DNA from 2 places in the Variovorax sp. SRS16 genome. Region 1 is predicted to be linked to the other one. Evidence: predicted binding sites of a transcription regulator. Region 1 holds the regulator's gene; the other holds the start of a gene.
The links. Region 1 encodes LexA, which represses DNA repair genes until DNA is damaged. Its sites were predicted from a motif close to ACTGTATNNNNATACAGT; they were not measured.
Positions count from the first base shown of each region.

Region 2: E5P2_RS30270 (error-prone DNA polymerase) is a predicted target of LexA. The motif match lies at 2,259-2,276, and genes of this name have one in related genera.

Region 1 is NZ_LR594666.1:2,575,637-2,579,562, forward strand. Features, by position in the region: gene E5P2_RS12450 (MFS transporter) at 1-425, opposite strand, end outside; gene E5P2_RS12455 (D-2-hydroxyacid dehydrogenase family protein) at 437-1,444, opposite strand; gene E5P2_RS12460 (hypothetical protein) at 1,594-1,938, opposite strand; gene lexA (transcriptional repressor LexA) at 2,080-2,754, opposite strand; gene E5P2_RS12470 (asparaginase) at 2,828-3,826, shown strand; gene adk (adenylate kinase) at 3,858-3,926, opposite strand, start outside.
Region 2 is NZ_LR594667.1:449,388-453,313, forward strand. Features, by position in the region: gene E5P2_RS30270 (error-prone DNA polymerase) at 1-2,242, opposite strand, end outside; gene E5P2_RS30275 (helix-turn-helix domain-containing protein) at 2,540-3,562, shown strand; gene E5P2_RS30280 (choice-of-anchor D domain-containing protein) at 3,872-3,926, shown strand, end outside.

The DNA of each region.
Region 1 (3,926 bases):
AGCACCGAGGCCACGGACCAACCCAGAAAGACGAAGGTGACGGCACGGCCTCGCTGTTCGGCGGGCACCAGCATGCCGATACACGCGGCCGCTTGCGCGGTGAAGATGGCAGGCGCGACGACCGTGAGCATGCGCACCGCCAGCAGGCCGCCGAAGTTGGGCATCAGCATGGCGAGTAAATGCCCTGCGGCATACCACAGCATCGTGCAGCTCAGCAGGATGCGGCGGTCCCACCCCGCGACCACGGCAGCCAGCAGGGGTGCGCCCAGGCACATCACGATCGCTGCTGCGGTGATCAGCTGGCCGGCGGTCGCGGGGCTGACCTCCAGCGAGGTGCTGAGTTCATTGAGCGTGCCGGGCACCACCATCACGCCCGTGCCGATCACGAAGTTACCCGCCAGCAGCGCCCACGATGCAGCCGGCAATGCGGGCTGCTTCAACGACGGACCTGCAGCGCGCCGGGATTGACGATGTTGGTGGGGTTGCCCTTGATGAAGCTGACGACGTTGTCGAAGGCCTGGCCGAAGTACATCTCGTAGCTGTCCTGCTCGACGTAGCCGATGTGCGGCGTGCAGATGCAGTTCTCCAGCCGCAGCAGCGCGTGGCCTTGCAGCGGCGGTTCGCTCTCGAACACATCGATCGCCGCCAGTCCGGGCCGGCCGCGATTGAGCGCGGCGAGCAGGGCATCCTGTTCGACCAGTTCCGCCCGCGAGGTGTTGACGAAGAGTGCGGTCGGCTTCATGCGCGACAGATCTTCCAGCGTCACCAGCCCGCGCGTGTCGTCCGTCAGGCGCAGATGGATCGACAGCACGTCGGCAGCCATGAAGAAGGCGTCCCGGTTGGGGGCCACCTGCAGGCCGTCGGACCTCGCCTTGGCGCAGCTTTCTTCGCGGCCCCAAATCACCACCTGCATCCCGAAGGCCTGTCCGTAGCGGGCGACCAATTGGCCGATGCGGCCGTAGCCCCAGATGCAGAGGGTCTTGCCCTTCAGCACCGAGCCGAGCCCGAAGTTGGGCGGCATCGAGGCCGACTTGAGGCCCGACTGCTGCCACGCGCCGTGCTTGAGGTTGCTGATGTACTGCGGCAGGCGGCGCATCGCGGCCATGATGAGCGCCCAGGTGAGCTCTGCAGGTGCCAACGGCGAACCCGTGCCTTCGGCCACCGCAATGCCTTGCTCGGTGCAGGCGTGCACATCGATGTGTGCGCCGACGCGCCCTGTCTGCGAGATCAGCTTGAGCTTGGGCAGCTTCTCGATCAGCTGACGGGACACCTGGGTGCGTTCGCGGTTCAGCACGATCACGTCGGCGTCCTTGAGCCGGATCGAGAGCTGTCCGATGCCCTTGACCGTATTGGTATAGACCTTGGCTGCGTACGCATCGAGCTTGGCGGCGCAGCGCAACTTGCGCACCGCGTCCTGATAGTCGTCGAGGATCACAATGTTCATGGCGTGCCATTGTGCCTCGCGTTGCCAACGCGCCGTGTCGGCGCGTGGCTGGACACGGTTCGGCCGGATGCGCGTGCGGCTAGGTCATCGCCTCGGCGAACGCCCGCGGCGCGGGTCTGGAACCTGCGCCGGCGACAGGCCGCTCCGTGTCAATGCAGTCCGGCTGCTCGTGGTGTTGCGTCCGCGGCCTCCAGGGCGGCCAGCCGATCGAGCTCGGCGCAGACGTCGACCATGCGGCCGGAAATCAACACGCGACTGGCACGCCGGCCGGATTGCTGGGCGTCGACCGTGCGCACGACGCGCAAGGGACGCATCGGCGCTGGCACTTCGGCCTGCGCGGCTGCGCCGGGGTGCACCGCGCAGCTGGGCCGAACACTCACGTACCGCAGGCCAGCCGAAGCGGTGCGGCGCGATCGACGAGCCGGCATCCAGCGGCTCGCCAGCGATTGCAGTGGCGTGAAAAAATCAGCAATGCTGAGAAGAGCGATTCCCATGTGAACTCCAGAAAATCAGAGGTTGAACACAGGCAGGATTGCTTTCATCGGCTTCGACAGGGTGATGGCCTTCGCCATACGCCCGCCACCTGTCGCGGCCGGGATCTTCATGCATGCGGCTGCATGCGATGACTGCCGCAGCTACATCAGCATCGTGTTGCGGATCAGGCCGACTGCAAGGCCTTCAATTTCGAAGGGCTCGCCGGGCTGAACCACGATGGTGGGGTAATCGGGATTTTCCGCATGCAGTTCGATGACCTGCTTATTGCGCTTGAGGCGCTTGACCGTCACCTCATCGCCCAGCCGTGCCACCACGATCTGCCCGTTGCGGGCTTCCTTGGTGGCCTGGACGGCAAGCAGATCGCCGTCCATGATGCCGGCGTCGCGCATGGACATGCCGCGCACCTTGAGGAGGTAGTCGGGCTGGCGCTGGAACAGCGTGTTTTCCACGTAATAGGTTTGATCGACGTGTTCTTGCGCAAGGATGGGCGAGCCTGCGGCCACACGGCCGATCAGCGGCAGCGCCAACTGGGCCATGCCGGGGAGGGACAGGGAGAACTGGTTGTTGCGGGATTCGTTGAGGGAGCGCAGCGCATCGCCCTTGAGGCGGATGCCGCGCGAAGTGCCACTCACGAGTTCGATGACACCCTTGCGGGCCAGCGCTTGAAGATGCTCTTCGGCTGCATTGGCCGACTTGAAGCCGAGCTCGGCGGCAATCTCGGCGCGAGTGGGCGGAGCGCCGGTGCGCGCGATGGCACTCTGGATGAGGTCGAGGATCTGCTGCTGACGGGCGGTAAGCTTGACGGCAAACTGCATGAATGACTCCTTGCGGCACTGGCTGAATATCCAGTACCTGTATTTTTAACCAGTTTCAGAAAGTTGGCAAGCCATGGCCCAGGACATTCGAGACGGCCGGCGCCGCGTGATCGTGTTGGGGACGGGCGGCACCATCGCCGGAAGGGCGGCGGCGCCCGGTGACAACATCGGCTATGCCGCCGGCCAGGTGGGCGTGTCGGATCTGCTGAGCGGCATCGAGGCGCCGGACGGAATTTCATTGTTGGCGGAGCAGGTCGCGCAGATCGACAGCAAGGACATGACGTCGGTGGTCTGGCGCGAGCTCGCCCTGCGCTGCGCTCACTGGCTCGCCGCGCCCGACGTGGCGGGCATCGTCATCACGCATGGCACCGACACGCTGGAAGAGACGGCGTTCTTCCTGCAATCGGTGCTATTGCCGCACAAGCCCGTGGTTCTGACCTGCGCGATGCGGCCGGCCACCGCCCTGGCACCCGACGGACCGCAGAACATGCGCGATGCCCTCGTGGTCGCTGCGATGCCAGGTGCACACGGCGTCGTGGCCGTGTGTGCAGGGACCGTGCACAGCGCGTTCGATGTGCGCAAGGTCCACACCTATCGGCTCGATGCATTCGATTCCGGTGACGCGGGCCCGTTGGGCTATGTCGAGGAAGGCCTTGTGCGGCTCCACAGAAGCTGGCCCGGCGCGGCCGCCGATGTCGCCTCAGGCCTGTTCGAACGGATGATCGAAGCGCGGACATGGCCTCGGGTCGAGATCCTGGTGAGCCACGCAGAGGCGCGCGGGAGCATCGTCGATTCACTGCTCCAGGAGCGTCGGCTCGGTGCGGCAGAGCCGGTACAAGGCCTGGTGTTCGCGGCCACCGGCAACGGCACGCTTCACCATGCGCTCGAAGAGGCAGCGCTTCGGGCGCAATCCGCCGGTGTGGCCGTGGTGCGTGCGACGCGATGCGCGCAGGGGCGCATCCTGCCGAAAGCCGGCGAAGCGGAATCGATACCCAGCGCCGGCGCCTTGACGCCGGTGAAGGCGCGCATCGCCCTCATGCTGGAACTCCTGGGCAGCCCATCGACCGCCTGAGAGAACCGGAATGTTCGCGCGAAGGGGCCGATCAGCTGCTCAACGCCGTGAGCGCGCGCTGAGTGATCTCATCGACCGTGCCCACACCGCTGATGGCGCG
Region 2 (3,926 bases), on a different replicon from region 1:
CTGCCGGGTGGTGCCGTTTAATCCACGAGCTCGCATAGACGAGGAGGGCGAACGACGCCGCGTGGCTTTCGGGAAATCCGTACTCGCTAAAGCCCTTGATTTGCTCGAAAATCTGCTCGGCGAACGCCTTTTCATAGCCCCGCGTCGTCATGCCCTCGACGATTTTGGAATGGTACTTTTCCAGACCGCCTTTGCGCTTCCAGGCAGCCATTGCTCGGCGGAGCCCGTCCGCCTCCCCGGCGGTGAACCCCGCGGCAAGCATCGCAATCTGCATTACTTGCTCCTGAAATACGGGCACGCCCAACGTGCGGCCAAGCGCCTCCTTGAGCGCTTCACTTGGATACGTCACGGGCTCGAGCCCCTGCCGACGCCGCAGATACGGGTGCACCATTCCGCCGACGATGGGCCCGGGGCGCACGAGCGCGACTTCGACCACCAAGTCGTAGAAACACCGAGGCTTCAACCGCGGCAGCATGCTCATCTGCGCGCGGCTCTCAATTTGGAAGACTCCGACGGTGTCCGCGCGCGAAATCATCTCGTACGTCTCGGGGTCCTCCGCCGGGATGTCCTGCATCGCGAATACGAACCCCTTACGCTGACCGATGAAATCCAGGCATTTGCGGATGGCGGTCAGCATGCCCAGAGCCAGGCAGTCGACCTTGAGAAACCCCAAAGCGTCAAGGTCATCCTTGTCCCACTCCAGGACCGTTCGGTCCTTCATCGAGGCGTTCTCGATTGGAATCAGCCGAGACAACGCCGTCCTTGTGAGCACGAACCCGCCGGTGTGCTGGCTGAGGTGCCTTGGGAACCCTAGCAGTTGCCCTGTAAGCAACATCAGCTGGCGCACCTTCAGGTCATCAAGCGACAGGCCTAGTTCCACTAAACGCTCCGGCATGACCGCCTTGCCGTCAAACCACTGATGATTCTTGGCAAGCTGGTCTACCACCTCAAGGTCAAATCCCAGCGCCTTGCCCACGTCCCTCACCGCACTCTTGGGCCGATAGCTGGTCACCACACCGGTGATGGCGGCACGGTCGCGTCCGTAACGCCGGTACAGGTACTGGAGAACTTCTTCTCTACGCTCGTGCTCAAAATCGATGTCGATATCCGGCGGCTCATTCCTTTCCTTGGAAATGAAACGCTCAAAAAGGACGCTCATGCGCGCTGGGTCGACCTCAGTGACGCCCACGCAATAGCAGACGACGGAATTGGCGGCACTCCCGCGCCCTTGGCACAGGATGTTGCGAGACCTCGCGAACTGGACGATGTCAGCGACGGTCAAGAAGTAATGCTCGTACCGGAGCTCCTGAATCAATGTCAGCTCGTGCTCAATCTGTAGCTGGACCTTCGCCGGCACCCCTTCTGGCCACCGTCGGCCGGCGCCCTCGTAGGTCAGGCGCCGCAAATAGGAGGAGGGCGTCTCCCCGTCCGGCACCACTTCGTCGGGGTACTGGTATCGAAGCTCCTCGAGGCTGAATTGGCAGCGCGCGGCCACGTTGAGCGTCTCTGCAAGCAAATCCTCCGGGTAGGTTTGCGCCAGCCGAAGACGCGTTCTTAGGTGCCGCTCTGCGTTTGGCTGAAGGTCGAGGCCGCACTCCGTCAGCGGGCGGCCAACTCGCGTAGCGGTCAGTACGTCCTGGAGTGGTTTCCTGGAGCGAACATGAAAATGAACGTCGCCGGCGGCTACCAAGGGAATTGCCGTCAGCTCGCTCACCTGGCGGAGTCGGTACAACCACATCTCGTCGTCGATGAGGCGCAGAAGGTCGACGCCGAACCAGCAACGCCCCCGGAACTCTGACAGGAGCCAGCGTCCTGTTGTCTCCAGCTGTTCCGGGGTCGACATCCGCTTCGGGCAGGCGACGACGACGCAGTCCTCAAGGGCCGCGGCGGTCAGGTCTGCGAACTGCAGTTCGTATTTTCCCTTCTCTGAGCCACGCCGAAGCTTGGTGATGAATTCACAAAGGTTCCCGTACCCGTTCAGGTTGCACGCAAGGACGAGCAACGTGAAGGGGTGGCCGCAAGCAACCTGGACCTGGGTTCCGACCAGAAGCTTGAGGCCGTGCTCCTTGGCAGCAACGTGCGCGCGCACGATGCCCGCCAGGCTGCACTCGTCAGCGATTGCGAGAGCGGAATAGCCAAGCTGCGAAGCGCGCTCCACCAGCTCCTCCGGTTGGCTGGCGCCGCGCAGGTAGGTGTGATTGGAGACGCAGCGCAGCTCGGCGTAAGCGGGAAGGGCGGACATTGCCGGCGGCCAGGATACTGGATGGCCGTACAGTATCGCACAGCTTGCAGGCCTGCGGCATCGGACCGGGACCGCGCCTGCGCGGCCTGCACGGGCGGTTCGACGGGCGCGATGGCGGCAATCAGATTGGGCCATATCGGGCCTGAGAAAAACCAGGTGGCGCCGGCGCCACTACGGTGCGGCTAAATCTAAAATGCTTGCATCTGATACTGATGGTGCTCGTTCAAGCACTGTCGTACAATAACCCCAAGCGCCGCAACCGCAGCGCATTAAATTCAATGTAGTTTCGAGGACCCAATGCCCGCCACCGCCAACCAGGTCGATGCAACCTCCCGCAAGCGTAAGCTTGACCTCGCCGACCGCCTAGAGCTGGGCGCGCGTCTGCGAAAGCTGCGCGAAGCGACTGGCAAAACCACGCTCGAAATTGCCGAGGAGGTCTTGGGCTATCAGGGCAGCCATGCCGCTGTTTCCCGCCTCGAGCGAGGCGTCTTCTCCGTTGTCAACCTCGACCACCTCGACAAGCTCGCGTCCCGCTACGCCACGGACTCGGCCACTCTGCTCAAGGGCACTGGCGATGTCGAAACCGCGGCACTGCCTGAGGTCACAGGGGAATGGTCCTTCGACGACATCGCGCCTGGTATCCATTTCCGCCTGCGAGACCTTCGGCAAGCGCTCGGCCTTTCCAGGGCGCAGATGGCGACGCGCCTCGGCCACAGCACCGCGACAGTCCTGAAGGGGTGGGAAGAGCGCCTCGCCACCCCTCGTCCCGACACGATTCTCCGTATTGCCACCGAGTTCGGCGTTTCGGGTAGTTGGCTCATTCTTGGCGCCAAGGGAAAGGCCCCGCGGCCGACTCAATCGATGCGCCTGCGCGCACTTCGTCATGCTTCCGACGTCTCCCGCAACCAGCTTGCGATGAAGGTCGAGCCGCTCGATTTTCAGGGACTGCGCACTGCTATCAGCCACGCAGAATCCGGCGTGCGCGGCTTGCCGAGCGACCGCCTGCAGAGCATTGCAAAGGCCTTTGACGTGCCGGCTGACTGGCTTGACCCCGAAGGCCTGCGCTACGCGCCAGCTACCCCCATTGACGCCCCGGCGCAATCCGAAGCGGACTACCTCGCGGGCCTGCCTGCCACGGTCAGAAGTCTTGTCAACAATCTCGTTGCCATGTTCACAACCGGCTTGCTCGACAGTGGCGACGTCGCCTCTGTCAACAAGGAGCTGTCGCGTCGTGCCTGGAAGCGCGCAACGCCCTCAACGGCGCCAGTCAGCGGCGCGCAAGTCGGGGACGTGCGGCGCTCCCGCATCGTGACCGCCTAAGGCCCCTACCGACTTCAGGCACAGGCGGCCACCGACCTCCGGAAGGCCCAAGGTCGCCGCAACGGCCCCTAACACCCTGTGGGGCGAGGTCTTGGCACCGCGCGCTTCAGTACCGCCGCCAACTCCTCGCCAAGAGCTCGTCGCGCGTGCGCAGGCCGCCCCGAACGAGGGACGCGGCTGTGCCCTCTCTGCGCGCCGCGGATGGGCCTGAAAAGAAGGGGCCTAAAACCCCGCACTAGACGGTCCCTGGCTATAGGCCCAAAGCCCCCGGAATCCGTCAGGGGGCCGCTGTCCGAACTGTCTAGAAAAATGCGTCCGTCCTTCAAGCGCTTCGTCTGCGCGCTCCTCAGTGCAACCATTGTCC